3 regions of the Tatumella sp. UBA2305 genome follow, and region 3 is predicted to be linked to each of the others. Evidence: predicted binding sites of a transcription regulator. Region 3 holds the regulator's gene; each other region holds the start of a gene.
The links. Region 3 encodes LexA, which represses DNA repair genes until DNA is damaged. Its sites were predicted from a motif close to TNCTGTATGTACATACAGNA; they were not measured.
Positions count from the first base shown of each region.

Region 1: the regulator LexA is predicted to act here: its motif matches at 1,744-1,763, upstream of sulA (SOS-induced cell division inhibitor SulA).
Region 2: the regulator LexA is predicted to act here: its motif matches at 1,543-1,562, upstream of dinB (DNA polymerase IV).

Region 1 covers NZ_DDVT01000011.1:22,138-26,427, forward strand. Annotated here, with positions in the region: gene yccS (YccS family putative transporter) at 1-940, shown strand, start outside; gene B3Z23_RS04380 (TfoX/Sxy family DNA transformation protein) at 915-1,565, opposite strand; gene sulA (SOS-induced cell division inhibitor SulA) at 1,784-2,275, shown strand; gene ompA (porin OmpA) at 2,622-3,680, shown strand; gene matP (macrodomain Ter protein MatP) at 3,773-4,237, opposite strand.
Region 2 covers NZ_DDVT01000009.1:25,769-30,058, reverse strand. Annotated here, with positions in the region: gene B3Z23_RS03630 (class II glutamine amidotransferase) at 1-624, shown strand, start outside; gene dpaA (peptidoglycan meso-diaminopimelic acid protein amidase) at 589-1,329, opposite strand; gene dinB (DNA polymerase IV) at 1,592-2,647, shown strand; gene B3Z23_RS03615 (ABC transporter permease) at 2,700-3,704, opposite strand; gene B3Z23_RS03610 (sugar ABC transporter ATP-binding protein) at 3,701-4,290, opposite strand, start outside.
Region 3 covers NZ_DDVT01000013.1:17,761-22,050, forward strand. Annotated here, with positions in the region: gene zur (zinc uptake transcriptional repressor Zur) at 1-98, shown strand, start outside; gene dinF (MATE family efflux transporter DinF) at 116-1,438, opposite strand; gene lexA (transcriptional repressor LexA) at 1,604-2,218, opposite strand; gene B3Z23_RS05825 (diacylglycerol kinase) at 2,327-2,692, opposite strand; gene plsB (glycerol-3-phosphate 1-O-acyltransferase PlsB) at 2,825-4,290, shown strand, end outside.

The DNA.
Region 1 (4,290 bases), on a different contig from region 3:
GTCTGTGGTACTCTGCGTCGGTTACGCTTTTATTGTGCTGACCGGCATGGACAGAGGCTATTGGATATTACTCACCAGCTTATTCGTCTGTCAGCCAAATTACGCTGCAACCAGAAAGCGTCTGGCTCTCAGAATCATTGGCACACTTGCCGGAATTATCATCGGCCTGCCAGTACTGTGGTTGGTTCCCTCTATCCAGGGCCAACTGATTCTGATAGTGGTCAGCGGAGTGCTATTCTTTGCCTTCCGGCTTATTCAGTATGCTCAGGCAACATTATTCATCACCTTACTGGCCCTGCTCAGTTTTAATCTGTTAGGTGAAGGTTTTGATGTTGCGCTGCCAAGAATTATAGATACTCTTATCGGCTGTGCTCTCTCCTGGATGGCCGTAGCCTGGATTTTTCCGGACTGGCGTTATCGTCAGTTACCCGACGTAATTAACAAAGCACTGGCCGCGAATAATAAGTATCTGGATGCTATCCTGGAGCAATACCACGAAGGTAAAGATAACCGCATGTCTTACCGTGTTGCCCGCAGGGATGCGCACAATTCTGATGCAGAGCTGGCACTGGTGATATCTAATCTGAACAGTGAAAATGGACTGACACTGCCCGTCAAAGATCTGGCGTTCAGGGTGCTTTGCCTTAATCACAGTTTTCTCAGTTATATTTCGGCATTAGGAGCCCACAGGGAAAAGACCGACCGACAGGATTTATTACAGCTTCTGGACGATACAGTTAGCCTGTCTGAAAATGTTCTGCATGCCACGCCTGAGAACGAACAACACATCACCGACAAACTACATTCACTCATCAAAGAGATGAACACTATTGAAGCCAATCCGGAAAGCAAGGAGCCAGTGATGCTGCAGCAGATTGGCTTGTTACTAAAAGTGCTACCCGACATTATCAGTATCAGGAAGGAAATGAAGGCCCTTTAGTGGCTTTTCCCGGGGTCATGACCAAACTCTGAGTAAATTGCTGATACCAGCGTTTAAGATCTTCCCTTACCTCTCTGGCCAGCACTTCCTGGTGCTGGCCAGAAATCGCCCCTTGTAATGCATATAATGTTTTCAGGCCAAGATGACGGTTTTTACTTCTTAGCCTCGCCCAGCATTGCTTGGCCCCCAAATCTTTCAACCGGGTCGTGGTTGTCACTCCAACCTCTATCAGCAACATTTCGAGTCGAATACTTAAATTGGGCAGGTCTTTAAGGCGTTGGCAGTTAACTTGTGCCGCACGTAATGCTCTGGCCTCATCGAGTGATCCGCGGGATAACTCCAGCAACTCATCGGTATGATGCCAGAGGCGGGAATCGACTTTAAAATAGTTCAGGCTAATTGATTGCCCGCGTTTATGGAAAATGAACGGCTGTAACGTACGTTGCTGCAGGTAGCGCTGCATAGTTTCGCTGGCACGCAGATACAACTCCCCGTCACTCACCAGTGCAAAGACAATTTTTTCCACTGATAAAGAGTACCCGCCAAACTGGGTACGTGACTGAATTTCACCTAATTCAGCCAGATGTTTCTTTGATTCTTCAACACGTTGAACGGATATATTCATCGCGAACCTCCCTGGTTCAGGCAATGGCATAGCTGCCAATAAAATAATATTTATCAACATGTTGGAAGGTAAACAAAAGCGATTAGTTGTTCAATGTATAAATCGTAGTTTGGTGAATTAGTTTAAGATTCTGCGAACTGTTTTCAGAAAAATGATTGATCTTTGTTCACAACAGGAATACTGTATATACATACAGTTCATTGCGGATGGGTAAAAAAATGCGTACTCAGCTACTGAAATCAGAAACTTTCAACATTCACCGTCACTCAGCCCCCTCTTCTGAGGTCTGCGGCTGCATCAGTGAGCTAAGTTACCATGCGCAGCATCCTGCCCTACTTAACAGTTTACTGCTACCTTTATTAAAGCAGCTTAGTGAGCAGTCCCGCTGGCAGCTATGGCTGACACCAGCACATAAACTAAACCGTCACTGGTTACAGCAATCAGGATTACCCCTGGAAAAAAGTATGCAGGTTCCTTCACTCACTGCCGAAGGCGGTGTGAGAGCGATGGCCAAAGCACTTCGTTCAGGAAATTTTAGTGTCGTCCTTGCATGGTTGCCCGAACATTTAACGGCGGCTGAACGTGAGGAACTCGAACAGGCAGCAAAAGAGGGTCGTACTCTCGGTCTGATAATGCGGGAGGAAAATGACTTTAATTATCCCGGCAGACAGGAAAATCGGTTGAAAATTCAGTCTCCCTTACTACATTGAGCTAAAATAAGATTTTTCTCAGAAAAAATTGCGTGAAGAAAAATAAATCACTGAAGAGTCATGACATTCCTGAGCCAACAATGGGTTAAGGTCAATTTATGATAAGTTCACTGACCAGAGTTCAGTTTTAAATGTTACAGGATGTGTACATTTTGCTGTTTTTTTACTGTACAACATCATATCTTACTTGTAACTTTCTAATCTCGTTGTAGACTTTAGCTCGCCAGGGTGCTCAATAATCTCCTGTTTGGCAGAGTAAAAATCGAGCGATACAACCCGGCGAAGGATTACAACCAAGAGCAACATTTATGCTCATTGCCTATTTTGGATGATAACGAGGCGCAAAATGAAAAAGACAGCTATCGCAATTGCAGTGGCACTGGCAGGTTTCGCTACCGTAGCGCAGGCCGCACCAAAAGATAACACCTGGTACACCGGTGGTAAACTGGGCTGGTCTCAGTACCACGATACCGGGTTCTACGGTAACAATTACAACAATGTCAGCAACGCTCCTAAAAAGAACCAGCTGGGTGCCGGTGCATTCGTTGGCTATCAGGCAAACCAGTACCTGGGCTTCGAACTGGGTTATGACTGGTTAGGCCGCATGCCTTACGGTTCAACTAACCACGGTGCTTTCAAAGCGCAGGGCGTTCAGTTAGCAGCTAAACTGAGCTACCCAATCATGGACGATCTGGACGTGTATACTCGTCTGGGCGGCATGGTATGGCGTGCAGATAGTAAAGACTACCGTAACGGTCAGTCTGACCACGATACCGGTGTTTCTCCACTGGCAGCAGTGGGTGTTGAATATGCGATCACTCAGAACTGGGCAACCCGTCTGGACTACCAGTGGGTTAACAACATTGGTGATGCACAGACCGTTGGTGCACGTCCTGATAACTCAATGCTGAGCCTGGGTGTTTCTTACCGTTTTGGTCAGGATGATGCTCCAGCCCCTGTTGCTGCTCCGGCACCAGCTCCGGCTCCGGTTGTTGAAACCAAACACTTTACTCTGAAATCAGACGTACTGTTTAACTTCAACAAATCAACTCTGAAAGCAAGCGGCCAGCAGGCTCTGGACCAGCTGTACACCCAGCTGAGCTCTGTAGATCCTAAAGATGGTTCTGTTGTTGTTCTGGGCTTCACCGACCGTATCGGTTCAGCACAATACAACCAGAAGCTGTCTGAGCAGCGTGCACAGTCTGTTGTTAATTACCTGATCTCTAAAGGTATCCCTTCAAACAAAATCTCTGCACAAGGTATGGGTAAAGCTGACCCGGTTACCGGCAGCACCTGTGACAACGTGAAAGGCCGTGCTGCCCTGATCGAATGTCTGGGTCCTGACCGTCGTGTTGAGATCGAAGTTAAAGGTATCAAAGACGTTGTTACTCAGCCACAGGGCTAATATGTAACAGTGAAAAAAACCCCGCTAAGGCGGGGTTTTTTATTTACGGCGATAAATCTGATAAGTGCGTTAACACCTTGATGTCTTCAGAGCTATTTGCTTTTAGAGTCCTGTCCAAGAATCGATTGCAGGTCTTGTTTTAGTGACGACATCTGAGAGGCATATTTTTCTTTCCTTTCTGCATCTTCAATCAACTGTACAATCGTTTCCGACAGCGTGCTATTGCGGCGTTGTGCCAACCCTGCCAATCTTTGCCATACCAGATATTCCAGATCGATAGATTTTTTGCGGGTATGCTGATGCTCCGCGTTAAAATGCCGTTTCCTGCGTGCCCTGATAGTTTGCTTCATCCGGTTAAACAGCACCGGATTCATATGTTGCTCAATCCAGCCAGCAATTTCACCAGGCCGGTGTTCAAGAGTGATCAGTATTCTCACCGCTTCTTCCGCAGCACTCTGTTCCGGATAACGGGTGATGGCCTCACCTTCCCTGTGCTTTTTCACCAGGTACTTCCATTTCCAGCCGGACTCCAGATTCTCAAGTTGCAGATATTTCATCGGGGTCTCATCATCTTCAGGTATCAGATTAAGAATAACAGTTTTTATAGTCG
Region 2 (4,290 bases), on a different contig from region 3:
GATCCTCTGCCGAGTATTGATTCGCCGATTGCCAGCCTGGTCCGTGATTATCCCATTAAATCTCATTCGGTGATTGCTCATATTCGTCAGGCTAATCGCGGTATAGTCTCGCTGGAAAATACTCACCCGTTTACCCGTGAACTTTGGGGACGTCACTGGACTTATGCGCATAACGGACAACTCAACGGATACCAGAAACTGGATAGCGGAAATTATCGTCCGGTCGGTGAAACCGACAGTGAAAAGGCATTTTGTTGGATCCTGCATAAACTTGCGACCCGTTATCCGCGTACGCCGGGGAACTGGCCGGCGGTTTTCAGGTATATCGCGACTCTGGCTGCTGAGCTACAGCAAATGGGGGTCTTTAATATGCTGCTGTCGGACGGGCGCTATCTGATGGCTTACTGCTCGACCAATCTGCACTGGATCACCCGCAGAGCCCCGTTTGGCAAAGCGACTCTTCTTGATCAGGATGTTGAAATTGATTTTCAGCAACAGACAACTCCGAACGATGTGGTGACGGTGGTAGCCACTCAGCCATTAACGGGGAATGAAACCTGGCACAAAATTGCGCCAGGTGAATGGCAGTTATTTTGTCTGGGTGAGCGCCAGGAAGGTCTTTGAAGCATTCTCTGAGCTGTTGCTGAACGGGTTCTGATTCAGAACATATTGCCCGTTATTAACGGTTACGTTCGGCGGCTGCTTATACTTCAGAAAATAGTCATACCCTGGTTTCAGCTGCTTCCAGAAACCGATGTAAGCCGAATCCCGGTGGCGTAGCATATTGCTGTCGGTCATCCGGAACGGAAAAATGTTCACCTCAACCTGAGACTGGCCATTTCGCAGTGCAGCATTCACATAGGTATAGATTTGATCCATATAGGCATTCGTCATGGCATAACAGCCAATGGATACACAGTTACCATGAATCATCAGATAGTTACCGCTGTATCCATTCTCACGATCATACTGGTTTGGGAAACCAATATTAATGGCGCGGTAGAAATGGCTGTCAGGTTTTAACTGATTAAGCCTGACGGAATAGAATCCTTCAGGGCTTTTAAAATCACCCTCGACTCGTTTCGGCCCAAGACCTCCGGAAAAATCACAGATACGAAAACTGTTCAGCAACCGGTATTCATTGCCGATTTTTCCGTACAGATCGAGCGTACGTTCTTGTTTAAAGATCTGAATAAATACCGGGGTACCCAGCAATTGTTGTTTTAGTTCTTTACTGACGGGTTGCTGTGGAGAGACCGGAGTCTCAAACATCGCCAGACAATAGGCCGGGATTAAAAGCATCGCAAGAAAAAGTGCGATTTTACGCATGCTGCTACCTTGAACAAAGAGTGAGAGAATACTGTCTTTTATACCATCGCTACGGATTAATCTGACATCGCGGTGGTTTAGCGAAACATTAGCATTGTCAGCAGTTTTATCAAGCAACAGACGCATATATTTGTTCCAATAGTTGGGTCTGTCAGATTTCTGACGCTGTTTAAAAAGCAGACAGGTACACAGACACTCAATAGTTGAAATTTTAACTGAACATTTATACAGTGGTCACTCTGTTTTTAGCGGGGTCTGAAGGATGCGTAAAATCATTCATGTCGATATGGACTGTTTTTATGCAGCCGTGGAAATGCGCGATAATCCATCACTGCAGGATATTCCTCTGGCGATAGGTGGCAGCCGGGAACGCCGCGGGGTGATTAGCACGGCTAATTATCCGGCCAGAAAATTCGGGGTCAGGAGTGCCATGCCGACGGCAACAGCCCTTAGGCTATGTCCGCACTTAACCTTGCTCCCCGGCCGTTTTGATGTTTATAAACAGGTTTCTGAACATATCCGACAAATTTTTGCCCGCTATACCTCACTGATTGAACCGCTCTCTCTCGATGAAGCCTATCTTGATGTCAGTGACTGTACACAGTTTCATGGTTCGGCGACCCTGATTGCCAGGGATATTCGCCTGGCCATCTGGCAGGAATTACGGCTCACTGCTTCTGCCGGAGTCGCGCCGATTAAGTTCCTGGCCAAAATCGCTTCTGATCTGAATAAACCCAATGGCCAGTTCGTCATTACTCCCGACGCAATGGATAGTTTTATCTGTCAGTTGCCGCTGGAGAAAATTCCGGGAGTAGGGCAGGTATCAGCCAAAAAGCTGGCAGATATGGGGCTGAAAACCTGTGCGGATGTCAGGCAGGCGGAGCTGTCGTTGTTGCTGAAAAGTTTTGGTAAATTTGGACGGGTCCTTTGGGAGCGCAGCCATGGGATTGATGAGCGGAATATTATTGCTGACCGGCAGCGCAAATCGGTAGGAGTAGAAACGACACTGGAGAAAGATATCGATCGTTGGGAGCAGTGTCTTGAAGTTCTGGAATTACTCTATCCTGAACTGGAGCGTCGTCTGAGAAAAGTTCGCCCTGATTTACGCATTTCCCGGCAAGGGGTGAAATTTAAATTTTCTGATTTTCAGCAAACCAGCCGTGAGCATGTCTGGCAGGTACTGAATAAACAGGATTTACTGGCGATTGCGAGGGAGAGTTGGGATGAACGGCGAGCAGGCAGAGGGGTCCGACTGGTGGGACTGCAGGTGACGCTACCTGACCCTTATGCCGAGCGGCAGCTGCTGTTAGGACTGTAATTATTTATCGACTCCAGGCCGGCACTGATATCAGGTGCCGGCCCGGGGTAGGTTATGCCTGACGTCCCCGGAAATAGGTCAGTGCCAGCGCCAGAGCCAGTACCAGCCCTTTGATTATGTCCATCGCATAATAGGGCACAGATAACATCACCAGACCATTTTGCAGTACACCCAGAATAATGGCACCAATCAGTGTGCCGAGGGCATTGGGTTTTCCTGATCCGGCCAGTGATAAGCCAATCCATGCGGCGGCGACGGCATCCATCAGATAACCACTTCCGGCATTCACCTGTGATGAACCGATACGGGAAGCCAGTAAAATACCCCCAAGCCCGGCAAGCAATGACGCCAGAAGGTAGGCGGCAACACGATAACGGGTGGTACGGATGCCGGAAAGGCGTGCGGCTTCGGGGTTACCTCCCAGTGCATACATCCGGCGGCCGTGTTTAGTGAGTGACAGGCCAATCTGGGCAATCACCGTCACAACCAGCATGATGATCACAATGCCTGGAATTTCACCCAGTACGCTGAAGTTTGCCGGGATAATGCCTTCAGCCATATCTCCGCTTGGCATTACCATATTTTGAGTGATGGAACCGCCATAGCTGTATGTCATGGCGACTCCCTGCACCACGAATAATGTGGCCAGAGTTGCCAGCATATCCGGAATGCGCAGGACCACAATCAGAAAGCTGTTAAATAGCCCGACCAGCAGACACAAAGCCAGTGTGATAAGGATGGCTGTGGTAGTACCGTAGCCGTGCCAGACAAACATTGAAATCACCAGAGCATTGGCTAATGATGCCGTGGAACCCACCGACAGATCAAACCCGCCAACGGTCAGTGAAACCGCTACCGCCATGGCAATGACTGTGACAATCGCGATGGAGCGTAAAATGTTCAGCAGGTTATCAGGCTCCAGGAATCCGTTGGCTGTCAGACCGAAGCCAGCCAACAGGATAACCATGGTGAGTAACATTCCCCATTTGTACAGGAAATCAAAAAACCGCTGGTGCCAGTGGGTTGTTGAAGCGGGTGAATTAGGGGTGCTGCTCACGCAGGAGTTCCTCCGGTTGAATAAAGTAACAGTGTTTCTTCACTGGCATGTTTGCCCTCCAGTTCGGCGACGATCCTGCCGTCCCAGAGAACACAGATTCGGTCACATAATCCGACCAGTTCGGCAAATTCGCCGGAAGCATAGATTATCCCTTTGCCTTCTCTGGCAAGCTGATCGACTAACCAGAAAAGATCAGATTTGGCTTTAACATCGACACCTTTTGTCGGTTCATCGAAAATCAGGATGTCAGACTCACTGGCCAGCCATTTACCGATGGCAACCTTTTGCTGATTTCCTCCGGACAGCCGTCGTAATATCTGCTGAGGGCCCCTGCTTTTCACGGCAAGTTTGCTGATAATCTGTTGTGCCCATTGTACTGACTGTTTTACGCTGAAAAATCCATGAGAAGAAAAGCGATCGTCTGCACTGACCGACAGATTCATTGCCACCGATTCATCAATAAAAATACCTTCTTTTCGGCGCTCCTCGGGTACCAGGGCAATGCCCGCGGCAACAGAATCGGCGGGGGAACGGGGTTTCCAGGGTTTCCCGTGTAATTGTGCGCGGGTCAGTTTGCTTTTGGATG
Region 3 (4,290 bases):
GTTTATGCGAAAAATGTGCAGAAATTGCTGCCTGTGAGAGCCAGGATCATTGCCAGCATGATCATACTATTGAGACGAAAATTCGTCCCGGACGATAGGCATGTGCCGGAAGGTGTCAGGGAGTAAACCAGCTCTGATGACGCTGATGATAATTCCAGCGTCTCCACAACGTAATTCCGCGCAGTAACATAAATACACATAACGCCAGCCATACCCCGTGGTTTCCCAGCCAGGGAACCGTACACAGGGTCAGACCGAAACCTGCAGCAGCCACCGCCATACTGTTACGCATCTCTTTCCCCCGGGTAGCACCAACAAATAATCCGTCCAGCAGATAACACCCTACGCCTGCAAGGGGGAGAATGATCTGCCAGATCAGGTAATGGTCGGCCAGTTGGCGCAATGAGGGTAAGGAGGTCAGCATATCGATAATCCAGGGGCCTGCAAGGGCATAAATCAGTGAAAATGCCACCGCTACGATGCCAGCCTGCCGACAGGAAGCATGCCAGACTTCAGGTAACCGCCCTGCTTGCCGCGCACCATAGGCCTCACCGGAGACCGCCTCCACCGCATAAGCAAACCCATCGAGAGCATAGGAGGTAAACGACAGAAACATCATTAGTAAAGCATTCACCGCCACAATATCGCCCCCCAGCCTGGCCCCTGTCATAGTCAGCGAGGCGAAACAGAGTTGCAGCAACAATGAGCGCAGTAAAATATCGCGGTTCAGCCCCAGCACTCGTTTGATATCTCCCCGCCAGGCTCCCGGCAGTGAGCGCGGATCAATTCCCTGCCGGGCCAGTACACGCCATACCAGCACCATCCCGGTCAGCAATGTTACATATTCGGCTATCACAGTGGCTCCGGCTGCGCCCCGTACCCCCATGTGCAGATGCAGTACCAGCAGTAGCTCCAGAATAATATTCACCAGATTACCGGCGACCAACAGAATGACCGGTGCTCTGGCATACTGAACCCCAAGCAACCAGCCCAGAATGACCAGATTAGCAAATGTTGCCGGTGCACTCAGCCAGCGGACATCAATAAACTCACGGGCCTGATACAGGATGGCAGGGTCGCCGCCAATTACCAGGGTGGCGAGATGACTAAGCGGTTGCCGAAACAATAAAAACAACAGACCTGCCAGCAGGCTGACAATCATCGGCTGCACCAGTGCCCGAACCAGTGCCGGATTATTTTTTCCACCCCACGCCTGGGCCGTCAGCCCGGTGGTACTCATTCGCAGGAAAAGCAATAACATAAACAGAAAACTGGTAATCGTGGTTGCTACAGCTACCCCGCCCAGATAAATCGCACTGTTCAGATGGCCAATCACCGCAGTATCGACCAGTCCCAGTAACGGCACGGAGATATTAGACAGGATCATCGGCAGCGCCAGTCGCCAGAGTTGTTTATCGGTGCGGTTAAAAAAAGACATGGACTATCCTGCGGCTGTATACGGCAATGGGGAGAGGTTATTTTACAGAATGCTGATTAAGGCAGGCTGGCCTTAACCTTTCGGGCACGGGGGTCGTTGCTTCAGAACGCCCCCGTATTGCCGTGATTACAATACCGGCCAGAAGCCGGAACAGATCAGGGCAGTTTACAGCCATTCACCATTGCGGATAACACCCACGGCGAGGCCTTCTACTGTCAGGTTTTGCTCGCGGACATCGACCACAATCGGTGAAAACTCACTGTTTTCCGGCAGAAGATGTACCGTGTTCCCCTGTTTTTTCCAGCGTTTAACCGTCACTTCATCGTCAATTCTGGCGACCACGACCTGGCCGTTTCGAACATCCTGAGTCTTATGGACAGCCAGCAGATCGCCATCCATGATACCAATGTCTTTCATCGAAGTGCCGCTGACTCTCAGCAGAAAATCAGCCGCCGGCTTAAACAGGGCCGGGTCAACCTGAAAATGGCTTTCGATATGCTGCTCAGCTAACAATGGCTCGCCGGCGGCGACACGGCCAATCAGCGGTAATCCTTCTGCTGTCTCTTCTTCCATCAGCAGTCGGATCCCCCGTGAAGCGCCTGAAACAATCTCAATGACCCCCTTACGGGCCAGAGCTTTCAGATGCTCTTCGGCAGCATTTGGAGAGCGGAATCCCAGCCGGGAAGCAATTTCAGCACGAGTCGGTGGCATCCCTGTCTGGTGAATATGGTCGCGAATCAGGTCATAGACCTGCTGCTGCCTGCTGGTTAATGCTTTCATCCCGCCCCCTGGTTGTTTATACAGTCGCTGTGAGTATATACAGGTATTTGGGAAATGAAAACTAAAAACCGTCATAAAACAAACAACTGTCGGTGACTATTCCACCGTTCACCACCACTGCCATAGCACAGAAATCCAGACAAAGGCCGCCAGCAGTAAAGCGATAAATACTGCCGCTGACCCCATATCCTTCGCGCGGCCGGACAACGGATGAAGTTCCGGGCCAAAACGGTCGACCACCGCCTCAATAGCACTGTTGAGAATTTCGACGATAATCACCAGTACCACTGACCCAATCAGCAAAATACGCGAGACCGTATCCACTTTCAGACAGGCAGCAATAATCACCGCCATAATCGCGAGCACAGTTTCCTGTCGGAAGGCAGCTTCATGTTGCCATGCTGCGCGCAATCCCTGCCACGAGTAGCCTGCAGCTTTAATGACCCGTCGCCATCCTCCTGTTGCACCCGCCATCAGGGGTTACTCCTTTTCAGAATAAAATTTCCGTCAATCTCAGACATGTTTACTTGCATCCTCACAGATATTCTTTGCAGTTTCTGGTATGCTTGCGCCGCTTTGCTAACATAAGAGGCTACAGATTTGTCTATGTCAGGTTGGCGTAAACTTTATTATAAATTACTGAGTTTTCCATTATCTTTGCTGGTGAAAAGCAAGGTGATACCGGGAGATCCTGTCTCTGAACTGGGTCTGGATCCCACACGTCCTATTATCTATGTATTTCCGTACGATTCCAAAGCCGATCTCATGGCGATGCGGGAGCAGTGCCTGAAGCATGACCTGCCTGATCCATTGCTGCCCGTTGAAATAGATGGCCATTTCCTGCCACGTCATGTGTTTATCCATGACGGACCACGGTTACTGCCCTATTTCACTCCGAATCAGGAAACCGTCAAAATATTCCATGATTACCTGGATCTGCACCGCAATAATCCGGCACTGGATGTTCAGCTGGTTCCGGTATCGGTGATGTTCGGTCGTGCTCCGGGTAAAGAGACCCAGGGAGAAAATACCCCGTTACTGCGCGAGCTGAACGGGGTACAGAAATTCTTCGCTATCCTGTGGCTTGGCCGGGATAGTTTTGTGCGCTTCTCGCCAAAAGTTTCTCTGCGGCAGATGGCCGATGAACATGGGACTGATCAGTCCATTGCCCATAAGTTATCCCGGGTGGCCCACATCCATTTTGCCCGCCAACGGCTGGCCGCCGTGGGTCCGCGGCTTCCTGCTCGTCAGGATCTGTTCAATAAGCTGCTACAATCGAAAGCTATTGCCAAGGCCGTGGAGGACGAGGCTCGCAGTAAGAAGATTTCCTACGATATGGCCCAAAAGAATGCCGTGGCCATGATGGAAGAGATTGCCGCCGATTTCACCTATGAAGCTATCCGCATTACCGATCGCGTGATGGGCTGGCTCTGGAGCCGGTTATATAAAGGGATTAACGTCAGCGGCGGCGAACGTATTCGTCAGTTGGCCCAGGATGGCCATGAACTGGTCTATGTTCCCTGTCATCGCAGCCATATGGATTATCTGCTGCTCTCCTATGTACTTTATCATCAGGGGTTGGTGCCCCCGCATATTGCCGCCGGGATTAACCTGAACTTTTGGCCGGCCGGACCTGTATTCCGTCATCTGGGTGCCTTCTTTATCCGTCGGACCTTTAAAGGTAACAAACTCTACTCCACGGTATTTCGTGAATACCTCGGTGAATTGTTCAGCCGTGGTTATTCGGTAGAGTACTTTGTTGAAGGCGGTCGTTCCCGTACCGGACGGTTACTTGAGCCGAAAACGGGTACCCTGACCATGACCCTGCAGGCGATGCTGCGCGGTGGAAACCGACCCATCACGTTAGTGCCCATCTACATTGGTTACGAACACGTGATGGAAGTGGCGACTTATGCCAAAGAGTTGCGCGGGGCGACCAAAGAGAAAGAGAGCCTGTGGCAGATGTTGCGCGGATTGCGCAAGCTTCGTAACCTCGGGCAGGGCTATGTTAACTTCGGCGAACCACTGCCGCTGGTTAACTACCTGAACAATAACGTTCCGGAATGGCGCGA